Regions from separate parts of the Solibacillus sp. FSL R5-0449 genome, predicted to be linked through region 2. Evidence: riboswitches for the same ligand, from Rfam matches in the RefSeq annotation. Region 2 holds a riboswitch; the other holds the start of a gene.
The links. A riboswitch is a leader RNA that binds a small molecule or an ion and turns the genes downstream of it on or off. The one in region 2 is predicted to bind S-adenosylmethionine.
Positions count from the first base shown of each region.

Region 1: another riboswitch for S-adenosylmethionine. It lies ahead of metA (homoserine O-succinyltransferase); the one in region 2 lies ahead of MKY27_RS13150 (methionine ABC transporter ATP-binding protein).

Region 1 covers NZ_CP150239.1:1,657,102-1,668,619, forward strand. Annotated here, with positions in the region: gene MKY27_RS08075 (hypothetical protein) at 107-280, opposite strand; gene MKY27_RS08080 (AraC family transcriptional regulator) at 496-1,389, opposite strand; gene MKY27_RS08085 (thioesterase family protein) at 1,612-2,037, shown strand; gene MKY27_RS08090 (AAA domain-containing protein) at 2,159-5,905, shown strand; gene MKY27_RS08095 (nucleoside-diphosphate sugar epimerase) at 5,926-6,678, shown strand; SAM riboswitch class I at 6,742-6,849, shown strand; gene metA (homoserine O-succinyltransferase) at 7,004-7,945, shown strand; gene MKY27_RS08105 (ABC transporter ATP-binding protein) at 7,997-8,767, opposite strand; gene MKY27_RS08110 (YitT family protein) at 8,895-9,527, opposite strand; gene MKY27_RS08115 (HesB/YadR/YfhF family protein) at 9,667-9,957, opposite strand; gene plsY (glycerol-3-phosphate 1-O-acyltransferase PlsY) at 10,069-10,671, opposite strand; gene parE (DNA topoisomerase IV subunit B) at 10,974-11,518, shown strand, end outside.
Region 2 covers NZ_CP150239.1:2,611,099-2,622,616, forward strand. Annotated here, with positions in the region: gene MKY27_RS13140 (MetQ/NlpA family ABC transporter substrate-binding protein) at 1-723, opposite strand, end outside; gene MKY27_RS13145 (methionine ABC transporter permease) at 878-1,546, opposite strand; gene MKY27_RS13150 (methionine ABC transporter ATP-binding protein) at 1,539-2,567, opposite strand; SAM riboswitch class I at 2,713-2,815, opposite strand; gene MKY27_RS13155 (thioredoxin family protein) at 2,877-3,179, opposite strand; gene MKY27_RS13160 (toprim domain-containing protein) at 3,187-3,513, opposite strand; gene gcvH (glycine cleavage system protein GcvH) at 3,616-3,996, opposite strand; gene MKY27_RS13170 (arsenate reductase family protein) at 4,077-4,433, opposite strand; gene MKY27_RS13175 (acyl-CoA dehydrogenase family protein) at 4,745-6,529, opposite strand; gene MKY27_RS13180 (acetyl-CoA C-acetyltransferase) at 6,587-7,759, opposite strand; gene MKY27_RS13185 (3-hydroxyacyl-CoA dehydrogenase/enoyl-CoA hydratase family protein) at 7,934-10,318, opposite strand; gene MKY27_RS13190 (thioredoxin family protein) at 10,560-10,877, shown strand; gene MKY27_RS13195 (MFS transporter) at 11,016-11,518, shown strand, end outside.

The sequences.
Region 1 (11,518 bases), 950 kb from region 2:
TCCTTTACCGTTTAGCTTTAGTATGAAAAGTTAATTTATATTTATCCATGTTGTATGTTATTGGTAACCCGGTGGAGACAAATAAAAAGAGAGATAAAATTATCTCTCAAGAATTTATCGCATTATATTTTAATTGATGAAGAATATTCGTAAATACATCTTTTTTTACGATAAAGTATGTTTTCTTATTATATGTAACGACGACTTGCCCCGGTTTAACAAACACTTTCGCTGTTTTTAAATTAGCATATGGCGCACCTAATAATTTTGAAATGTTCATGATCATTACCCCTTTTTAAGTTTCTATTTTCGTTATTCCCAAAATAATAATAGCTTGAAACTCTTTCGAATAGATTTTTGCTGTAAAAAGGTCTTAAGTAACAAATTCACTATATGAATATAGAATAAAAGACCTGAGCATCCACTCAGGTCCATAAAATGACCAGTTATTATAATGTATGTTTCCTAGTTGCAAATTATTACTACTTCAAAACTTTAACTTTGTATTTTAACTACCGGAATATAAATATCACAAATCTTCCCATCATCGAGCATACAACGATCATCGTATAGTTCGAAATCGTTACAACCCGGTGCGTACTCATAACCGGAATTAGGGAACCATTCATTAAAAATATAATTCCACGTTCCTTGAATAGCAGCTACAAAATTTATTGCATCAGAAGGAGGCGTTGAAAATACAGCATAAGTTGCAGGAGGTACTTCACAAACATGGTATTCGTCAGCAATTTTAGCACCTTCTTTCGGTTCGACCCCTATTACATACTCAAATTCACTGGTAGTCGGATCTTCCGGAAAGCATACACCGTATTCATCATGTTTTTTAATAAAGTTTTCCGAGTGAAGTTTTTCCATCTTTCCTTCACTTATATATTTGTCCCAAAAGGCGGGGATTGCGGTAGAGTTTTCGCCGCCAGTTGACGTCGTTTTAAGGACATAACCAGCAAGATTAATAGCAGGCAGTGTGACAAATTTAGGTTCCATAATAATACCTCCGATAAAGTATTTGTACGTGCACGATAGGCTTGGTGGAAACGGACGATGATTGTGTGCATGCAAACGGTAAGTTCCTGGTGAACAACCGTAATAACGGCGAAAAGCTTTACTGAATCCAGAGTGAGTTTCAAACCCATATTCTATTGAAATATCGAGAATCCGCTTGCCCGAAGTTAGTTCATGTGCGGCAAACGCAAGTCGGCGGTTCCGAACATAGTTCATGACCGAATATCCGGTACCCCATTGGAATACTCGGCAGAAATGCCAAGTTGAATAGCCTGCTCGTGCAGCCAAAATTTCCGGACTAATATTTCCAGTAATATTCTCGTCAATAAACTCTAAAACCATCTGCAAAGTTTCTCTTGTATCCATCTAAATTCCCCCAGCTGTATAGTGATTCGTACAGTAAATTCAGTATACCAAAGCACAGGTGGAAAGCTGTTCCAAATTTGCTGTATTTGGAAATTCGATAAAATGTAAAGAAGGATTATAAGTGATCAACAGATTAGTTCGTTTACTGTTTTAAAAACAATCGATTCATTACCCTTACAACTCCTTCACTTTAGCGCTATAATACCTCTAGAGGTGAAGAGAATGTTTATTTCAGAAACAACAGTAGAAGTACGCTATGCGGAGACCGATCAGATGGGTGTCGTTTATCATGCCAATTATCTCGTTTGGTGCGAAATTGGGCGTACAAAGATTGTGAAGGATTTAGGATTTAACTATGCGAAGCTTGAAGAGGATGGGTATTTATCGCCTGTTATGGATTTCTCGATTCAATACAAAGCGGCGATGCGCTATGGTCAAACAGCTACAGTTCGCACATGGATTGAGGAACATACGAAGCTGCGCACTACATACGGCTATGAAATTCTGCATGAAGACGGCACCGTTGCAGTAACCGCGAAGTCTCAACATATTTTAGTGAAAAAGGAAAACTTCCGTCCGGTCGCATTGAAAAAGATTGATGCAGCATGGGATGCCAAATATGCGGAAGTTGCGAAAATTCAAAGTTAATCGACATGTCCTGTTAAATTAATAACAGGGCATTTTTTCTTTAATGAACAGAGGAATATTGTTATAATCATATACGACCAAACGGAACTGTATATAAAAAAACTATGAGGGAGGTGTGTTCATGGCACCAAAAACAATCGCAAATATTCAAACCCGCTGTCATATTTTATTGACGAATACGGCACGCGAAGCGATGAAGGAGCATGTTCCAGATGAACACGCCTTTTTTAATTTACAGCAATATTTCATTGTCGCGCTTGAAAAAGTATCGGTCGATGCAGAACAAACGCATTTGAGCATCTTTTTTGATAATGATAAAAACGTAAAACTAAAAAATAAATTTGACGAACGCGTCGTCATTATGGACTGTGTATTTGACCGGAAAAACGGACTAGTGGCGAAAAGCTTTCGAACACGCGGCAAAGGGACACCGGTTGTCACAAATCGCCGCGCGACAATGAAAATCCACTTCGTCGCTTCCCGTATTAGTGGCCATACATACCAGGAACCGTTTCTAAAAGCCATCGATGAACTGCCGATTGCACAGGAACGCTTTGATTATGTCAATAAACGGATCAGCAGCTGGGAAGGCTATTTAAAAGTGTTAAACAAAAATGCGGACATTGAAGATATTCATGCCCGTTTTTCAAGTGTCACATTTGATGCAGACTTTTCTCATATGACCGTGCGTATTAACAACCTCGATAAAAAGCAGTGGAAACAGCTGGAGGGCCTTAGTGCGCGTTTGCGCGGCTATGTCCAGGAAATCGGGGATGTGGCAAAAATCCGCCGCAACGAAAATACTGTTGAAATTGCCTTAAAACCGTATTACAGCAATTTGGCGCGGAGAAATGAGCTTCAGTTCCAATCGGAAGACATCGAATTTTCCAATGCCGCGACGAAATCACAGCTAAAACGCTTATTAAAAGGGTTTGAACGGTTAAAAGAAGGATTGGCTGCAAATGCGAATCTCGAAACAATTTTATTCGAAGATAAACCGGTTATTGCCGAGCGCAAAAAAACGGTTCCTCTCGATTTTCATAACCGGCTGAATCAGTACCAGCAGCAGGCAGTCGAAGGGGCAATGAGCTCTGAAGATCTGTATGTTATTCAAGGTCCGCCGGGTACCGGTAAAACGACGGTAATTTCGGAAATTTGCTATCAAAATGCAAAAGCGGGTCTGAAAACGCTTGTTGCTTCCCAATCGAACTTAGCGGTCGACAATGCATTAAGCCGGCTTTTATCGAACAAAGATATCCGGATTTTGCGTTACGGCCGTACGGAAAGCATTGAAGAAGAAGGGAAGAAGTTCATCGAGGAAAATGTTGCGTCGTATTGGCAGGAGCAGACGTTTGAAGCAATCGGCCATGAAATTTCGCTGCATGAGAAAAAAGAACAGCTTTTAAATGATGAAATCAATGTAGCGCAAAATGAGATTGATGCGCTTAAACAAAAACAAAAAGAGCTGGAACTTCAAATTGAACAAAAAGAAGCGGCAAAGGCAGAATTGCATGTTCTGGCCGAAAAGATTCTGGCATTAAAAAAAGAATTGACCGAATGCAAAAAAGAACTGGAAGACAATGAACGCAAATTGGAGAAACTGCAGGCGACAGGAAGCACAGTAGCCGAGACCGTCGCTAATTTCGAACAGCAAGTAAAAGACGGATTGTCAGTCGAACAACTGACAGAACAAGCGCAACAGTTGAAAGAAGCGCGAGAAAACTACCAGCAGCAACTTACGCAAAGTCATTATAAGGCACAGCTTGATCAATTCCAGCAGCGTTTTGCTGCAGTTAAGACGAAAATCGAAAAGGCCAATGAGACGTCACAGTATGATCTGCTCGTCGATAAAATTGCTTCGTTGAAAAAAGTGTACGAAATAGAGGAGTTCATGAGTGAATACAATATTCGCCGGAACTATGCGATGGACCGCTTACTTACAGCACTTGATCGAATTCAGCCGCAAATGGAGCAGTATAAGCCGATCAAAGATGTGAAAGAACGTCTGGAAAAGGCGTTGCACTACAGTGAAACGGTGTTAGGAATCCATGTAACACCGGATAGGCTGGATATGGGGCATCATTATACACTTGAAGAGATTCAGGAGTTTTTGACAAAGCTGAGTATCGCTTTTAGGGACCGCCGCGTAAATGCTCAAAACGGCACCCGCTCCATTCAGGGAATTCATTTGCGCATGCAATACATCGAGCAGCTGAACAATAAATATATGGATGCGATCCGTGAAACCGTACTTATTTTCGAAAAGCTGAAAGAGGAAATTATCCTACAGTTCAAAGAGCAAAATGATGTGAAGGCACAGCATCTTCAGCAGCTGGAGGAAGAGGCAACAACGATTAAATCCCAAATGGATACAATCAACGAAAAAATCGATCCGTCGATAACGCTGAATCATACAACAGATGAGCTGGAAGAACTGCTCGCAACAAATGAACTGGATCAGATGAAAACCGAAACACAGCGCCAAAACCGTGAAAAAGTGGAGCTTCAACTGAACAAAAAAGCGGAAGAGCTGGTAGTTTTAAATGAACAGATTGCCCTTGGTACTGAGACGGTTGAACAGTTAACAGTGCGCTTTAAAGGGATCAACAGCGAAGGCGTACAGCTTGAAAAACGCCGCACAGAACTTGAACAGCTGACAAAACTGAACCCTGAGCAGGCAATCATTGAAGTAAACGAAAAAATTACACTTTTTACAGAAAAGATCGAAACGCTAGAAGTGAAAATTAGTTTGCTCCCGGTAACAGCAGAACTTCAAAACGAATGGCATGGTTTATTGAAAAATGCCAATGCCCATGACTTGGACGAAATCCGCAAATTGTACGTGAAACATGCCAATGTAATCGGCACAACATGTGTTGCCTCGGCGAATAAAGAGTTTATGGACAACTACCCGACGTTTGATGTCGTCATTATTGATGAAGTTTCAAAAGCAACACCACCGGAACTGTTACTGCCGATGTTAAAAGGCGCAAAAATTATTTTAGTTGGGGACCATCACCAGCTGCCGCCGCTTGTAGGCGATGCGACATTTGAAGAAACATTGGAGCAAGTTGTGAAGGAAAGTACAACATTTGAAGAAAAACGGGAGCTTGAAAAATTACTCGAAGAATCACTATTTGAGCGTTTATATAACAATTTGCCGTCGCAAAACAAAACGATGCTTGCCCTTCAGTATCGTATGCATAAAAATATTATGTCAACTATTACACCGTTTTATGAAAATGAATCCGAACAGCTGCAATGTGGGTTAGAGGATTCGGATGCTGTACGAGATCATTTCCTTGAAACATCCAAAATTACACGAAACCATCATTTGCTATGGCTCGATATACCGAATGCCAAACCGTATTTTGAAGAGCGGATGAAAGAAGGCTCGAGTTTATTCAATTTAGCTGAGCTGGAACAGATTAAACAGCAGCTGCTCGAATTAAATGCCGCAACGGAGCAGGCAAAGGCACAAGGTCTGATTCCACAAGACGCATTAAAATCGGTTGGCGTTATTTCATTCTACGCGGAGCAGGTAAAGCGCATTAATCGTTTGATCGAGCAGGAGATCAGTGTACCGCATTTACACATCCGTACTGGATCGGTCGATAAATTCCAGGGGATGGAGATGGATGTCATTATTGTCAGCATGGTGCGGAATCATGACAATGAGCGCGGAGAAATTGGCTTTGCGAAAGATTACCGACGTCTCAATGTTGCCTTATCCCGCGCCCGGGAACTGCTCATTATGGTCGGCAGTACCGAAATGTTTACGAAGCGTCCAAAGAGCGCGAAAACAAGGGATATGTATGCCCATGTCTTAACGACCGTAAAAGAACAGGACGGCTATTTTGCTGTGTAGAAACAGGGGGATTGGATTGAATGGATTTACAAGGAACAGTTTTACAGCTGCAGAAAGAACTCAGCCAAAACCCATCCATTGAAATTAAAAAGCAAATGCAATATGCCATTCCGATTCATACATTGGAAGTGAAATATCATCCCGTGATGCGCAATGCCATGGATATTTTAATGAAGATGATGCTCATTTCCTTTGAAAAGGCAAAACTGAAAAATGTGGAGCTCTTAGCCGAAATTTTATTGGTGGAACCGTTATTTATTCATGATTTGACGAATAAAATGTTACGACTCGGCATGATAGTGAAAGAACAGGAATTTGCGCTTACTGCTAAAGGGAAAGCACAGCTGGAATCGGGCATTTTTGAAGAGGAACTAGAAGAAACAAGTTACTTCATTCAATACAGTCCGATTCATGAACGGCCATTGGAGGGGGACCTGGAAGAATTCGCGGATTTGGAAGAGTTTCCGGAGCCTTTCCCGACAATGGATACAGAAGAAATTGAAGCGATTGAAGAAACATTGCTCGTTGATTTCATTCAACAGCAGCTTTCCGAACAACCGGTGGCGGAAGACGAAGTTCCGCACTATATAACGAGTGTTGTGTCGACGGAATCAATCCAGATTAATGATATACCGGTCCTATGTTTTTTATTGTTCGATCAAAAGGAAAACAGACATTTTGTACGTGTATACAATACGTTGACACGTGTATGGGATGAGCGGCTGGAAACCATCTTATTCAATATAGAAAAAGAACAGCTTCAGGATGAGTAAAATAATATTTTTTGAATTATTGCAAAACTATAAAGTACATGATACACTAATGACAATTTAATAGTCTTATCAAGAGAAGCGGAGGGACTTGGCCTTATGATGCTTCAGCAACCTCTAGTGTTACTAGAAAGGTGCTACTTCCAGCAAGGTGTTGACCTTGGCAGATAAGAACGGGTAAAAGCCCCTCTCAATTCTGTTTTGCTGGAGTGAGAGGGGCTTTTTATGTTGTTCTGGAACGGTTCGTTTCGCTCGTAAAACAATGCAATGCCTGAACACGACTGATTATTAAAAGTATTTTGAAATAGTTTATGAGGGGGAAAGTGAAATGCCGATTAATATTCCGAAACATTTACCGGCGGGTGAGCTGCTTAGAAAAGAGAAGATTTTCGTCATGGAGGAGGACCGTGCGAAAACGCAGCAAATTCGACCGCTAAATATTTTAGTGTTTAATTTAATGCCTGAAAAAGAGAAAACCGAGCTGCAGTTGCTACGCTTGCTCGGGAATACACCATTACAGGTAGATGTCACATTTTTAAATACAGCTACATACGAATCAAAAAATGTTTCCAAATCGCATTTAGATACATTTTACCGAACATTTGACCAAGTGAAGCACCGTCGTTTTGATGGTCTTATTATTACGGGTGCGCCAGTAGAGAAAATGGATTTTGAAGATGTCGGCTACTGGAACGAAATTACGCATGTGATGGACTGGGCAAATGAACATGTTACTTCAATCATGTATATATGTTGGGGTGCACAGGCTGCCCTGTACCACCATTTTGGCATTGGTAAATTCGAATTGCCGAAGAAATGCTCCGGTGTATATTCCCATGTGATTACGGATTTAACAGTAGATCTAGTACGTGGATTCAGTGACGAGTATGTTGCACCGCATTCACGCCATACATCGGTTTCGATTGATGAAGTACGAGCACATCCCGACTTGCGTTTACTCAGCTATTCGGATGATGCAGGGGTGTTTATCGTTCAATCGAAAAACAATAAACATATTATGATTACAGGGCATCTGGAATATGATGCAACGACATTATCGGATGAGTATTTCCGCGATATCGAGAAAGATCCGGACAATACGGATATTCCGGTCAACTATTTTCCGAATAACGATCCGCTGCAGGCACCGAAAAATGTTTGGCGTGCCCATTCGCATCTATTGTTCTACAACTGGCTGAACTACTACGTATACCAAGAAACACCGTACGAATGGCATTATGTTGATGAGAATATTGAATATCATATTTAGTGTGTATAAAATGAAACAAACCAGCAAGAGGTGGACTCCTGCTGGTTCGTTTTATTTAATCGCGACCCAGGCACGTTCGCGTTCGATTTGCAAACTGATTTCACGCCCGAAGAAATCGCTTAATAATTCATCTGTTAAAACCGTTTCCCGTGCATTGGCTTCGATATTTTTTCCGTCTTTCATTAAAAGCACATGGCTAAAGCAAGGCAGAATTTCCTCTACATGGTGAGTCACATAGATGAGGGTAGGGCCGTTTTCAGCTTGTGCAATCTGTTCAATCGTCTGCAGTAAGTTTTCCCGTTCGATTAAGTCCAGCCCGCCACACGGTTCATCCAATATGAGAATTTCGGGATCTGCCATAATGGCCCTTGCGATTTGAACACGCTGCCGTTCACCTTGTGACAAATGCTCGAATGATTTATTTGCTAAATGGTCACAGTGAAAATGCTTCATAATGGAAACCGCATGATCAATTTCTTCATCTGTCACTTCATCGAATAGTCGAAGGGCACCGAATTTTCCGCTGAGCACGATTTCAATCGCATTATCCTGCCAGTTGAAATTATCGATCATCGCGTTGCTTACCCAGCCGATCCGCGTCCGCATCTTCGGTATATAGGTCTTGCCATATGTTTCGCCCAATACTTGGACGCTTCCTTCATTTGGCCATATATAGCCGTTAATGACTTTCAACAACGTCGTTTTACCTGAGCCGTTCAACCCTAAAATGGCCCAATGCTGTCCCTTTTGGACATGCCAGCTTAAATCGTTTAAAATCTTTTTGTCATTGCGATATAAATGGATATTTTCAATATGTATCATTTTAAAAACACCTCCACTTATTACTATGCACTTTTTTCCATTGTTACGAAAGTATTTTTTTGAAAATTGTAACAATTCAAATGTAAAAAAAGAAAGCAAACGCATAATGCTTGCTCTCTACCTATTTTTATATAACGACACTTTCTACACCTGCTGCGCGGTGGAACAGCTTTCCGTTCCATTTGAGCGCCCATTGTACGACAGGCCCTAAGCCGAACGCCATAAATACCGTACCGACTCCGACTGGTCCGCCCAATATAAAACCTATTATAGCAACCGTTACTTCCATTGTTGTACGTGCACGGTTGACACTCCAGCCAAGACGGTGAACCAACAACAGCATTAACGTGTCACGAGGCCCTACACCAAGGTTAGCCACCATATACATGCCGCAGCCGAAGCCCAGCAGGATAACGCCAACAACAAATGCCAATGTTTGTTCAAACAGTGTATTCGCATCCGGTAATACAATCATAAATATATCAATAAAAATACCTGTCAGGAACATGTCCAAATACGTTCCGACTTTCGGCAATCTTTTCGTGAAAAACGTATCAACAGCCAGAATGAGCAAGCCTAAAATGATAGACCATGTACCGACCGTTAAGCCCAAGTTTTTTTGTAGTCCGATATGAAGGACATCCCATGACCCAACGCCAAGTATTTGTCCTTTGATCGTTAATGTCACGCCTAATGATAAAACAATGATGCCTGCAATAAAAAATACGCAGCGCCAATAAAATTCCTGTTTCGCTTTCACATATAATCCCTCATCAATCTTCGATATAATCCTTACTCATTATAACGATTGAATCGGCAAAAACGGATTTACTAAAATTTCGAAACATTTGAACTTTTCGACGGCGAATTGTTCGTATTAGAGAGCGATAAAAAGGTGTTTATTTTTCATAGGAATAAGTTAATTCATCGGATGAATCGGCGACATCTACAACTAAATGATGTTCGTTGAAAAACCACTCATCGGACTTTTCAATATAAAAATGAATATCTTCCACAACGGTTTCAATGCCTATTTCATGCGGCTGCTCCCGCGTCATCCCTAACGAAAACCCTTCATGAAAAGGTGAAGAACCTCCATACCTTGCATAAAAACGAATGAAATCGCCTTTTTCTACTTCCATTTCCTGTTTAAACCAAGTAAGTGCTTTTTCTGATAGTCTGATTTCCATATATTTCACCTCTACTGTCATTATGCAGGAAATAAAAAAAACTTACAAAGCTCGCGTTCTGAAATTTTGACTACAAAAAAAGACTGAAAGGAAACCCCTTCAGTCAATTAGTTAAAATCCTTTAATTTTCGGTTCAGTACCGGCTTTAATCCGTTTAATATTTTCACGGTGACGGTAAAAAATGAAGCCAGCCAATACGACAACTAAAATGAATAACGCATATTCACCCGTTATCATCCAATGACCGATGACATAAATCACCGCTGCAGCGGACACAATCATAGATGATAAGCTGACCATTTTTGTTAGTTTTAAAGCGATGACAAATACAATGATTAAAATTATAAATAACGGTAAATTATAGCCTAAAATAACGCCACCGCTCGTAGCAACCGCCTTTCCTCCACGGAAACTGGCGAAAATCGGGAACATATGGCCCGCAGCTGCGATGACACCCAAGATTAAAGGATGGACCGTGCTGTCTGCGAAAAACGGCAATAACGGAAGCAATACCGCAGCCGTCCCTTTTAATATATCAATTAGCAATACGGCGATGCCCGACTTTTTGCCCAATACTCGAAATGTATTGGTCGTGCCTAAATTGCCGCTGCCCTGTTGTCGAATATCCGTTTTGTAAAAAATTTTGCCAATCCATAAAGCTGATGGAATGGAACCGATTAAATAAGCACAAATAATAATTAACGCGTTGATCAAGTGTTGTGCTCCTTTCGAATTCAGAATTATCAGTTGGTACTAATAGTATGTATTGAATATTTTACAATGTTTTTTAATAGAAGGAAAGAGGTATTATTTTTTCGCCTATGTAAAAAACAGGGAAAAAGTTACATTTTATTGTTTGCTGCTAAAGGATATGCTTTTAAACGTTCGTTATTGGTGATACAATTAATCTTTGCAAAGCCTAAATCAGTACCTTTAAACATTGACATCATGCATATTTGAGCGTACGATTAGGTAGTAAATAGAACGGTTGTTTGTATTTTTGGAGGGGATTACATTTGGTAAAAAACCAAACCGGTATTTCGTATAATGAAGATGCCATTCAAGTATTAGAAGGTTTAGAAGCCGTACGCAAAAGACCAGGGATGTATATTGGTTCTACAGATAGTCGAGGTCTTCACCACTTAGTGTATGAAATTGTAGACAATGCAGTGGATGAAGCGCTTGCTGGATTTGGACATCATATCATCGTGAAGATTCATGAAGATAACAGTATTAGCGTGCGTGACCATGGTCGTGGTATGCCAACAGGTATGCATAAAATGGGCAAACCAACCCCGGAAATTATTTTCACCGTCCTTCATGCAGGCGGAAAGTTTGGACAAGGCGGCTATAAAACAAGTGGTGGTTTACATGGTGTAGGTTCATCCGTTGTAAATGCCTTATCAACATTTTTGGAAGTAACGATTTATCGTGACGGCCAAATTTACCGCCAGCGTTTTGAACAAGGCGGGAAGCCGGCTACATCGCTTGATATGATCGGGAAAACGAAGGAAACAGGAACACTTGTACATTTCCTGCCGGATCCATCGATTTTTTCTGT
Region 2 (11,518 bases):
TAATGCTTTAATTTCTTTTGAATCTTCATCACCGGATTTCACTGCAATAATGTTCACATATGGTGATTCACTAGACTCGATTGCGATTGAATCTTCCAATGGGTTAATGCCGTTGTCGATTGCAAAGTTTGAGTTGATCAATACCGCATCGCCTTCTTCATTTTCGTACATTTGAACTAATAATTCAGCTGCAGTGTTTGCATCGAATACGAAGTTTTTCGGATTATCTACAATGTCTTTTACTTCTGCTTTTGTTTTATCGATACCTTCTGCTAATGTGATTAAACCTTGTGCTTCAAGTAATGAAAGCATACGACCGTGGTCTGCTACTGAATTAGAAAGTAAAATTGTTGCACCTTCAGGAAGCTCTTCTAAAGATGAATATTTTTTAGAGTAAACACCGATTGGTTCGATATGAATACCGCCAGCATTTGCAAAATCATAATCGAAATCTGCTTTTTGCGCTTCGAAGTATGGAATATGCTGGAAGTAGTTTGCATCCAGATCACCGTTATCTAAATCTTGGTTTGGAAGTACATAGTCTGTATATGTCTCGATTTCAAGCTCAATACCTTGCTCTTCTAAAATTGGTTTAACTTTTCCAAGGATAACTGCGTGTGGTGTATTTGAAGCACCAACAACTAATTTTTCATCTTCTCCTCCACATGCTGCTAAAGCAAGTACTGAAGCTCCTAAAATAACGCTTGATAATAACTTTTTCATCTGTTTTACCTACCCTTTTTTATTTTTTGTTCAGTTTATCGAAACCTTCTATATATTCTGATTTTTAACCTTACAGACGCGCACTTATTCAAAGTTTGCGCCTGTATTGTTTCGATGCACCAATATTTATAATTACGGCCTTAAAAGCCACTAACTATCGTTTGTCCACTCTTGCTGTAATGAAATCCCCAATATACTGGATGATGAATACGACAACTAAAATTAAAACTGTTGCCATTAAGGTTACATCTGTTCGGTTACGCTGGAAACCATCCAGGAATGCCAGGTTACCTAAACCACCGGCACCGATAATGCCGGCCATTGCTGTATACCCTACTAAAGCGACAGCAGTAACTGTAATACCTGAAATTAATGCCGGTAAACTTTCCGGAATCAATACTTTACAAATAATCGTAGAAGTTTTCGCTCCCATTGAGCGGGCTGCTTCAATAACACCCTTATCAATTTCTCGTAACGCTATTAATACCATGCGTGCATAAAACGGTGCTGCACCGATAATTAGCGCAGGTAATGCTGCATTGGCACCACGGATTGTTCCAAGTAAAAACTTTGTGAACGGAATTAATAAAATGATTAAGACGATAAATGGAATCGACCGGAAAATATTTACGAGTGATCCTGTTAAAAAGTGCACAATTTTATTAGCCCATAATTGATTGTCGCTCGTTAAAAATAGGACAATCCCAATCAGAATGCCGAGTATAAATGTAATGACTGTCGCAACAGCCGTCATATAAATGGTTTCATATGTTGCGTCGAGCATTTTACCCCAGTCGACGTTCGGAAATAATTGATTAAACATGCTCAATCACCTCCGTTTGAATTTCTTGCTTCGCTAAAAAGCTCAGTGCTTCCGCGACTGCATTTGGTTCGCCATTGATATGAATAAACAATGTACCAAACGAACCGCCCGTTGTATTCGAGATTTTACCATGCACAATATTTACAACTACGTCAAACTGCTTAATCATTTGCGAGATGACAGGCTGTTCTGTCGTAGCACCGGCAAATATTAATTTGGCGATTTTGCCTCCCGGATAGTTGGCAAAAATTTGTTCCAGTGATGCTTGTGTTTCCGGTGTTTCACCAGAAGCCTGTGATACGAAGTTTTTCGTAATGGGTGCTTGAGGATGCTGGAACACTTGCAATACATCGCCCTGTTCCACTACTTTTCCGGCTTCCATCACCGCTACTCTGTTACAGATTTTGCGGATAACATGCATTTCATGTGTAATGAGTACAATTGTAAGTCCGATGTTTTTATTAATATCGAGCAGTAGTTCCAAAATCGAATCCGTTGTTTCCGGATCAAGCGCTGATGTCGCTTCATCACATAAAAGCACTTCCGGATTGTTTGCCAACGCTCGGGCAATGCCGACACGCTGCTTTTGCCCTCCTGACAATTGAGAAGGATACGCTTTCCCTCTTCCTTTTAAACCAACGAGTTCAATCAGCTCTTCTACTCGCTTTTCACGATCAGCTTTTGAAACACCCGCAATTTCAAGTGGAAATGCGATGTTTTCTTCAACGGTACGTGACCAAAGCAGGTTGAAATGCTGGAAAATCATACTGATTTTTTGGCGTGCTTCTCGTAATTTTGCCCCGGAAGCTTTCGCGATATCCTGGCCACCTACAATGACAGAACCTGTTGTCGGCTTTTCCAAACCGTTCAGCAGGCGGATCATTGTACTTTTGCCGGCACCACTGTAGCCGATAATACCGTATATTTCTCCCTTGTTAATCGATAAGCTTACATTATCAACCGCTGTAAGTTTACCGTTTTTCGTGTTATACACTTTAGTAATATTTTGTATATCAATCATCGGTTGTACTCCTTCTAAATTGAAATAACCTTCCTGCTATTTCAAAATCATGTTCATTTTTCATCCAAAACATCCGTTGAATGAAAAAAACCTTTCTACCATGACAAGTAGAAAGGTTTCACATACATTTATACGGTAAACCGTTCTCTCATCTTTCAAAGTTTAAACTTTGTGTGAATTGGCACCTTTGCGTAAACGCTGGTTGCCGGGTTTCATAGGGCACTTCCCTCCACCTCTCTATATAAGAGTAACGTTATTAAGTTTTATTATTATGAATGTTACTTTATCACGATAAAGAGACTTCGTCAATTACTTTTTTAATATTTCATACAGAAACGGTACGGATTTAAATGCGTAAATTTTATTCGTTAGTTCTCCCTTATCCGAAACGATTAAACAAGGTACACTTTCAATTTTCAATTCATATGGTAAATCTCCTAAATAATTGATATTTGCCATACCAAGCGGGAGATCTGGGAGTAATTTCTCAATTACATCCAACATTTTTTCCGATACTTCACATGTGCCGCACATCGGCGTATATAAGAAAAACGCTGTCTGATCATGCTGTTGTACGTTCTGTTCCCACTGCTGTTTCGTCCATTGTTCCATTATACTGTCATCCTTCGTTTACTATAAATTTTGCTTGTAGTAACATATCCCTTAAGATTTTAGTAGGTGTTTTTTCTACTTCCACATATTCGTGAGGTATGATAAGCTGTGTCGCTTCGGGATATGCACGGTTCATCAGTTTACGTAACTTTTCACCGTTTTTATCTGCATCAAACATAGTCGTAATTTCATCTTGCTCATATTCATCCAATAAATCAATTAAATTGACTTCACTTATTGTGCCATTCGTGCAAAGTATCGTCACGTCTTCCGCTAATATCGGAAGTATTCTCAGTTTATCGGCACGTCCTTCAACAACGATGCATTTTCCCATAGTACACGCTTCCTTCCATCCATCACCTTTATATATAGAATAACAAAAAAACACTAAAACCTTTAATTAGAAGGCTTTAGTGTTTGGTCTTATTGTTTAATCTTATTGTTCGATTAATGCAGTGTAAGCGTCTGCGTCTAATAATTCTTCAACTTCTGCTTCACTTGTTAACTCAACAGTAACCATCCATGCATTACCGTATGGTGATTCATTTACATATTCAGGATTGTCCAGTAATTCTTCGTTGATTGCAACAACTTTACCAGAAAGTGGTGCATATAGTTCAGAAACTGTTTTTACAGATTCTACACTACCGAAAGGCTGATCCTTTGAAATTTCATCGCCTACTTCAGGTAACTCTACGAATACGATATCGCCTAATTCAGATTGTGCGAAATCCGTAATACCGATTGTCGCTTTACCGTCTTCAATTTTTACCCACTCATGCTCTTTTGAATAACGTAATTCTTTTGGTGTGCTCATTTGAAAACCTCCATGTTATATGTAGTACATTCAAGTTCATTTTGCCATATTTCGTTCGGAAATACAATGTGAATAACTGTTTATTTCCAAGTTTCTAAGAAGTCAGACTCCTTAAATCCTAAAGTTAATTTTTTTCCATCTGTAACGATCGGTCGCTTAATTAACATACCATCCGATGCTAATAGCTCTAATTGCTCATCTTCGGACATTGTCGGTAGTTTATCTTTTAGGCCTAACTCACGATATTTCATACCTGAAGTATTAAAGAATTTCTTCAACGGTACACCGCTTGCTTCGTAAATGGCTTTAAGTTCTTCTTTCGATGGTGTCTGTTCTACAATATGAATATTTTCATAGTCCACACCTTGCTCATCTAGCCATTTTTGCGCTTTTTTACAAGTTGTACATTTTGGATATTGGATGAATTTTATTGTCATGTAAGTACTCCTTTTTGCCCTGGATTTTCCTATATTGTAACGGATATAGAAGGACAAATCAAAAATGTGTTCGCATGATCGGAGCGGTTTTTATTAGAAGATGTATGAAAATATTAGAACATGCCGGACTTATATTAGAAGAACGGTTTCACTTATTTGAACCTTTGCGTGACATATTAGAAAATATAGTACTTATATTAGAAGTTCCAATATATATTAGAACTTCTGAAATTATATTGGAACATTTTACGATTTATTAGAAAACGATAGAAAAATCGGGTGCACTTTCATGCACCCGATGACAGTCTTTATTAAACTACATACTTTTCTGCTTCGATTAGTTTCGCTGCAGCTACACGTTTTTTCGGAATTAAGTTGTAAGGGTTGTTGCGCGTTAATTTACGTAATGCTGATAAAATCATACGTGCATCGTCACCTTCAACTGAAGCGATTAATGTTTCTTTTGCTTCTTTTTCGATTTCTGCGAATGCTTCCTGACAGAAAATTTGAGTGTAAAGAATTTTTTGTGCTGCTTTTTCTTCACCGTCACGCTCGATAGCTTTTTGTGTACGGATTACTGCAGATTCCATTGCGTATAATTGGTTTGCAATGTTTGCGATATTAACTAACAGCTCTTGCTCTGCATCCAGTTTTGCACCGTAGCGTTGTGCTGCTGCACCTGCTGCAAGTACTGCGATCTTCTTAGCATTTTTCACTAAGTATTTCTCTTGCTCTAATGCACCTTGACCGATTTCTTCAGGCATAAGCATTAATAGCTCGTTTTGAAGTTCTTGTGCTACTTGTAATAGTGGTAACTCACCTTTTAATGCTTTTTTCATGAATGTGCCTGGTACGATCATACGGTTAATTTCGTTTGTACCTTCAAAAATACGGTTAATACGAGAGTCGCGGTAGATGCGTTCTACTTCGTACTCAGCCATAAAGCCGTAACCACCGTGTAACTGAACCGCTTCATCCGCTACGAAATCCAATGTTTCAGAACCGAATACTTTTGCGATTGAGCACTCAATTGCATATTCAGCGATTGCTGCTGCAATTGATTTGCCGTCTTTTTGCTCTTCGTCAGATAACTGGCTTAAGCGGTCTTCGAAGTAACCAACTGTACGGTAGTTTAACGATTCAGATGCATAAATGTGAGAAGCCATTGATGCGATCTTTTCTTTTGTTAAGTTGAAGTCCGATAATTTTGTTTTGAATTGCTGACGTTGGTTTGTATAAGCAACTGCTAATTCAAATGCACGTTTAGATGCACCTACAGTACCTACTCCTAATTTATAACGTCCGATATTTAAAATGTTGAACGCGATAATATGACCGCGGCCTACTTCACCTAGTAAGTTTTCTACAGGTACTTCTGCGTCTTCCAAAATTAATGTACGAGTTGAAGATGATTTAATCCCCATTTTCTTCTCTTCAGGACCTACAGAAACACCTGGGAATGAACGCTCAACGATGAATGCTGTAAATTTATCGCCATCGATTTTCGCGTATACAACGAATACATCTGCAAAGCCTGCATTTGTAATCCATTGTTTTTCACCATTTAATACGTAATGTGTTCCTGCTTCATTTAACTTAGCAGTTGTTTTAGCACCTAATGCATCCGAACCTGAACCTGGCTCTGTTAATGCATATGCTGCGATTAAAGCGCCTGAAGCCAACTTCGGTAGGTACTTCGTTTTTTGCTCATGGTTACCGAATAATACGATTGGTAATGAACCGATCCCTACATGGGCACCGTGCGTGATTGAGAAACCGCCAGCCGGTGACATTTTTTCTGCGATTAATGCAGAAGAAATTTTATCTAAGCCTAAGCCTTCGTATTCTTCAGGAACGTCAGCTGCTAATAAACCTAAATCCCCTGCTGTTTTTAATAGACGTACAGAGTGATCGAACTCATGGTGCTCTAAGTTTTCAACTACTGGTAATACTTCGTTTGTTACGTATTCCTGTGTTGTTTGAGCAATCATTTTTTGCTCGTCTGTGAAATCTTCCGGTGTAATTACTCGGTTAATATCCACGTCCTCGATTAAAAAGCCGCCGCCCTTAATAATGCTGTTTGTTGTTTGTGCCATTATAAATTCCTCCCTAGTTTCCTTTGTGATTTTTATTGTATTTATTTCCCCAGACAATTAAAGAACTTCAAATACCCCTGCTGCGCCCATTCCGCCGCCGATACACATTGTTACGACACCGTATTTACCGCCGCGGCGTTTTAATTCATTGATCAGCTTCACTGTTAAAATTGCACCTGTTGCACCAAGTGGGTGACCTAATGCGATTGCCCCTCCGTTAACATTCACTTTCTCCATATCAATACCTAGTTCACGAACTACTTGAATGGATTGTGATGCAAATGCTTCGTTAATCTCCCATAGGTCTACCTGATCTTGTGTAATCCCTGCAATTTCAAGTGCTTTCGGTACTGCTACGATTGGTCCGATACCCATTACTTCCGGTGGAACTCCGCCGACAGCAAATCCTAGGAATTTCGCTAGTGGCTGCATGCCTTGTTTCTCTGCTTCTTCACGGTCCATTACTAGTACTGCTGCTGCACCGTCCGAAGTTTGAGAAGCATTCCCTGCTGTTACGGAACCTTTAACATTGAATGCTGGACGTAATTTTGCCAACGTTTCTACCGATGTACCTGGACGAACCCCTTCATCTGTATCAAAGATCGTCACTTTTTCTTTTAACTGGTTGTTTTCATCGACATAATATTCCGTCACTTCAACCGGAACGATTTCGTCTTTGAATTTGCCTTCTTTAATCGCTTTTTCAGCTAACTCGTGTGAACGTACTGCAAATGCATCCTGCTCTTCACGTGTTACATTGTAACGATTTGCTACCTCTTCAGCTGTGTGACCCATACCGATATAGTATTGTGGTGCATCTTCAGCAATTTTCGGGTTTAGACGAACTGTATTACCAGTCATCGGAATCATACTCATCGATTCTGTACCACCTGCAACGATTGCTTTTGCATGGCCAAGCATAATACGCTCTGCAGCATAGGCAATTGTTTGTAGCCCTGATGAACAGAAACGGTTCACTGTTAATGCCGGTGTTTCATCCGGTAACCCTGCCAATGCCCCAACTAAGCGGGCAACGTTCATCCCTTGTTCTGCTTCTGGCATTGCACATCCCATAATTAAATCATCAACCGGACCTTCATAGCCCGCGCGCTTTAATGCTTCTTTTACTACTACTGCACCAAAATCATCTGGACGAGTGTTCGCAAGTGATCCTTTTTTCGCACGTCCGATTGGTGTTCGTGCTCCTGCAACGATAACGGCTTCACGCATAATGATGTTTCCCCCTTGTGATTAGCCAGCAAGTAAACTCGTAAGCTAGTTGCCGGCAAAATATTCTAGACATACCCGTTGATTTCCATTTCGGCGAACGCTTTCCCCAGGAGTCGTCGCCTACATTCCAATCAACTAAATGTGTATTTAAAATGCCTTACTCATCAATCATTTTTAGTTACGTAATGGCTTTCCTTTTACAAGCATGTGCTGCATACGCATTTGTGATTTTTGGTCTGCAACCAGTTCTAAGAATGCTTGTTTTTCCAGGTTTAATAAGTACTCTTCAGAAACTTCTGTTCCGTATGGTACTTTACCGCCCGCGATTACATATGCAAGTTTCTTCGCGATTTTCAAATCATGCTCTGTAATATAACCTGAATCGAACATTCCTTGAGCACCTAACAATAATGTTGCATAACCTGGTGCGCCTACTACTTTCACCGGCTTTTTCACTGGTGGTGTATAGCCTGCTTCTGCAAGTGCAAGTGCTGCTTGTTTTGCATCATAGATTAAGTGATCCGGATTTACTGAAATACCGTCTGCAAAGTCCAGGAAGTTATTTTCACGCGCTTCTTCACCTGAAGTCGAAACTTTTGCCATTGCAATTGTTTCGAATACTTTGTTCGCGATTTGCTGGTAGTCTACATCTACGCCATTTGGCAAGCCTTTGATGAACTTTTGGTAAAGACCTAAGTTACCGCCGCCTCCTGGGATTAAGCCGACACCTACTTCTACAAGACCCATATATGTTTCAGCCGATGCTTGAATATGTGCAGCCGGTAAACATACTTCCGCTCCACCGCCTAACGCCATTTGGAATGGTGCCGCAACAACCGGTTTTGTTGAATATTTAATACGGCGCATTGCCTGCTGGAATGACTTAATAACAAAGTCCAGTTCGAAAATGTTATCATCTTGTGCTTCCATCAAAATCATGGCAAGGTTTGCACCGACACAGAAGTTTTTGCCTTGGTTCCCGATTACGAGACCTTTAAAGTTTTTCTCCACTTCATCAATCGCATAGTTGATCATTTGAACAATGTCTAAACCGATTGCATTTGATTTCGAGTGGAATTCAAGTAATGCGATTCCGTCACCTAAATCGATTAGGCTTGCACCTGAATTTGATTTGATCACACCGTGTTTCTTCTTGTAGCGTCTTAAGTCGATCGCTTTTTCGTTCACCGGTACTTTTACGTATTCTGAACCGTTGTAGTAAGCTAGATCGCCATCGATTTCCGAATAGAATGTTTTCAGACCCTTTTCTAATAAGCCAGTAACGAATTCGGGAATTTCACGGCCTTCTTCTTTCATTTTAGCGACTGATTTTTCTACGCCGATTGCATCCCACATTTCGAATGGACCTTGAGCCCAGCCGAAGCCCCATTTCATCGCATTGTCGATTGCAACGATATCGTCTGCAATTTCACCTATTAATTTTCCAGAGTAAATTAATGTCGGTGCGAATGAATTCCATAATAGTTCCCCTACGCGGTCATTAGCATAAATTAAAACTTTTAATTTACCTCCTGGACCTTTCGCTTGTTTTGCCATTTCTAGTGACGGAGCAACTAGTTTAGTAGTCGGTTCATATTCAAATGTCGATAAATTCAATTGCAGAATTTCTTTTCCTACTTTTTTGAAGAAACCTTGGCCCGATTTTGCACCGATCCAGCCATTTGAGATCATTTTCTTTAAAATAGGCGATTCTTCAAATACTGCCTGTTCTTCACCTGTTGTCTGGTCATATACATTTGTTGCAACATGTGCAAAAGTATCAAGACCAACAACGTCCAATGTACGGAATGTTGCAGATTTCGGACGGCCGATTAGTGGACCTGTTACTGAATCTACTTCACCTACTGTATAGTTACGTGCAATCATTTCGTTCATTGTTACGATCAAGCCGTATGTTCCGATTCGGTTCGCGATAAAGTTCGGTGTGTCTTTTGCGATAACAACACCTTTACCTAATACATCCTCGCCGAATGTTTGCATGAAACTTACAACTTCCGGTTTTGTCGTGTTAGCCGGAATGATCTCAAGTAATTTTAAATAGCGTGGCGGGTTGAAGAAATGTGTTCCAAGGAAATGAGCCTGGAAATCTTCTGAACGCCCTTCTGCCATTGCGTTAATACTCACCCCTGATGTATTTGATGAAATGATTGTGCCTGGTTTACGTACCGCATCAATCTTTTCAAATAAGCCTTTTTTAATATCTAATCTTTCTACAATTACTTCAATAATCCAGTCAACATCTTTCAATTTTTCTAAATCATCGTCAAAGTTACCTGGTGTAATTAATGCTAGATTTTTTTTCGATGAAAGTGGTGCTGGTTTTTGCTTTATTAATTTTTGCATTGCTGAAACTGCAAATCGATTTTTCACAGGTTTTGAATCAAGTGTTAACCCCTTAGCTTCTTCTTCCTTTGTCAGTTCGCTAGGAGCGATATCCAATAACAATGTAGGAATCCCGATATTCGCCAAATGTGCTGCAATCCCTGAACCCATTACCCCTGAACCTAAAACCGCTACTTTTTCAATTTTGTAAGACACGAGCACTTCCCCCTTCTCCCTTGAATGAACAGTCATTCATTTTGAAATCAAAAAAAAACTTCAAACAGCTTTTCTGTTCTTAGTGTAGATTATTTTGGCAATTTAAGCAATAATTTTCTCGCAATTTTAAATAAATTTATTATTCTTATATTTTTATTGCTAGAAGGTACATATATTAAGCTAAATTACTTTTCGTAAGCTGTTCTAATCGTGTACAATGGGCATAAGGAGCGTGATTAATATGCAAGAAATTACAACAATTGAACAATTCACAGAACTAACAAGCAATGAAAAACCAGTAATCGTAAAATTCTTCGCTGGCTGGTGCCCGGACTGCACACGTATGGATATGTTTATCGATCCAATTATTGAAGAGTACAATCAATATGACTGGTACTCAATCAACCGTGATAACTTCCCGGATTTAGCGGAAAAATATCAAGTAATGGGGATTCCATCATTACTAATCTTCAAAAATGGTGAGAAATTAGCACACTTACATAGTGCTAATGCAAAATCACCTGCACAAGTAGAAGAATTCTTAAACGCACAAGCATAATATGTAATTACGAATGAATCCAAAAGTTTACCGCTTTTGGATTTATTTTTTATTTTTCATAAGCTAAAGCGCTAGTCATAATGCGGTTTTTTAATTACAATTGATTACGTGAAATTTTATTGTAAGAAAGGAAAATTTATGACTTCAGATCAACGAAAAAAACTTGCTTTACTTATGCTTAACATGTTCATTGCAGTTGGGAGTTTCGGGATTATCATTCCAATTATCCCTGCCTATTTAAAAGAAATTGGGCAAGGCGGAACAGCTGCAGGATTAATCATTGCGATTTTTGCATTCGCACAATTTTTAGTATCACCTATCGGGGGGAAATGGACGGATAAGTATGGTCGTCGCCCGCTCATTAATATCGGACTACTTACGCTAGCTATTTCGATGTTTCTTTTCTACTTTGCTGATTCAATATGGCTGCTTTACTTATCACGTGCTATCGGCGGAATCGGCTGTGCATTCTTGATTCCTGCGATTTTCGCATATGTAGCAGATATTACAACAATGGAACAGCGTGCAAAAGGAAATAGTTTTATTTCAGCCTCGATGTCACTTGGTATTGTAATCGGACCAGGTATTGGAGGTTTTTTAGCGGATTTCGGACTTAAAACACCGCTACTTGTTTCGGCGGT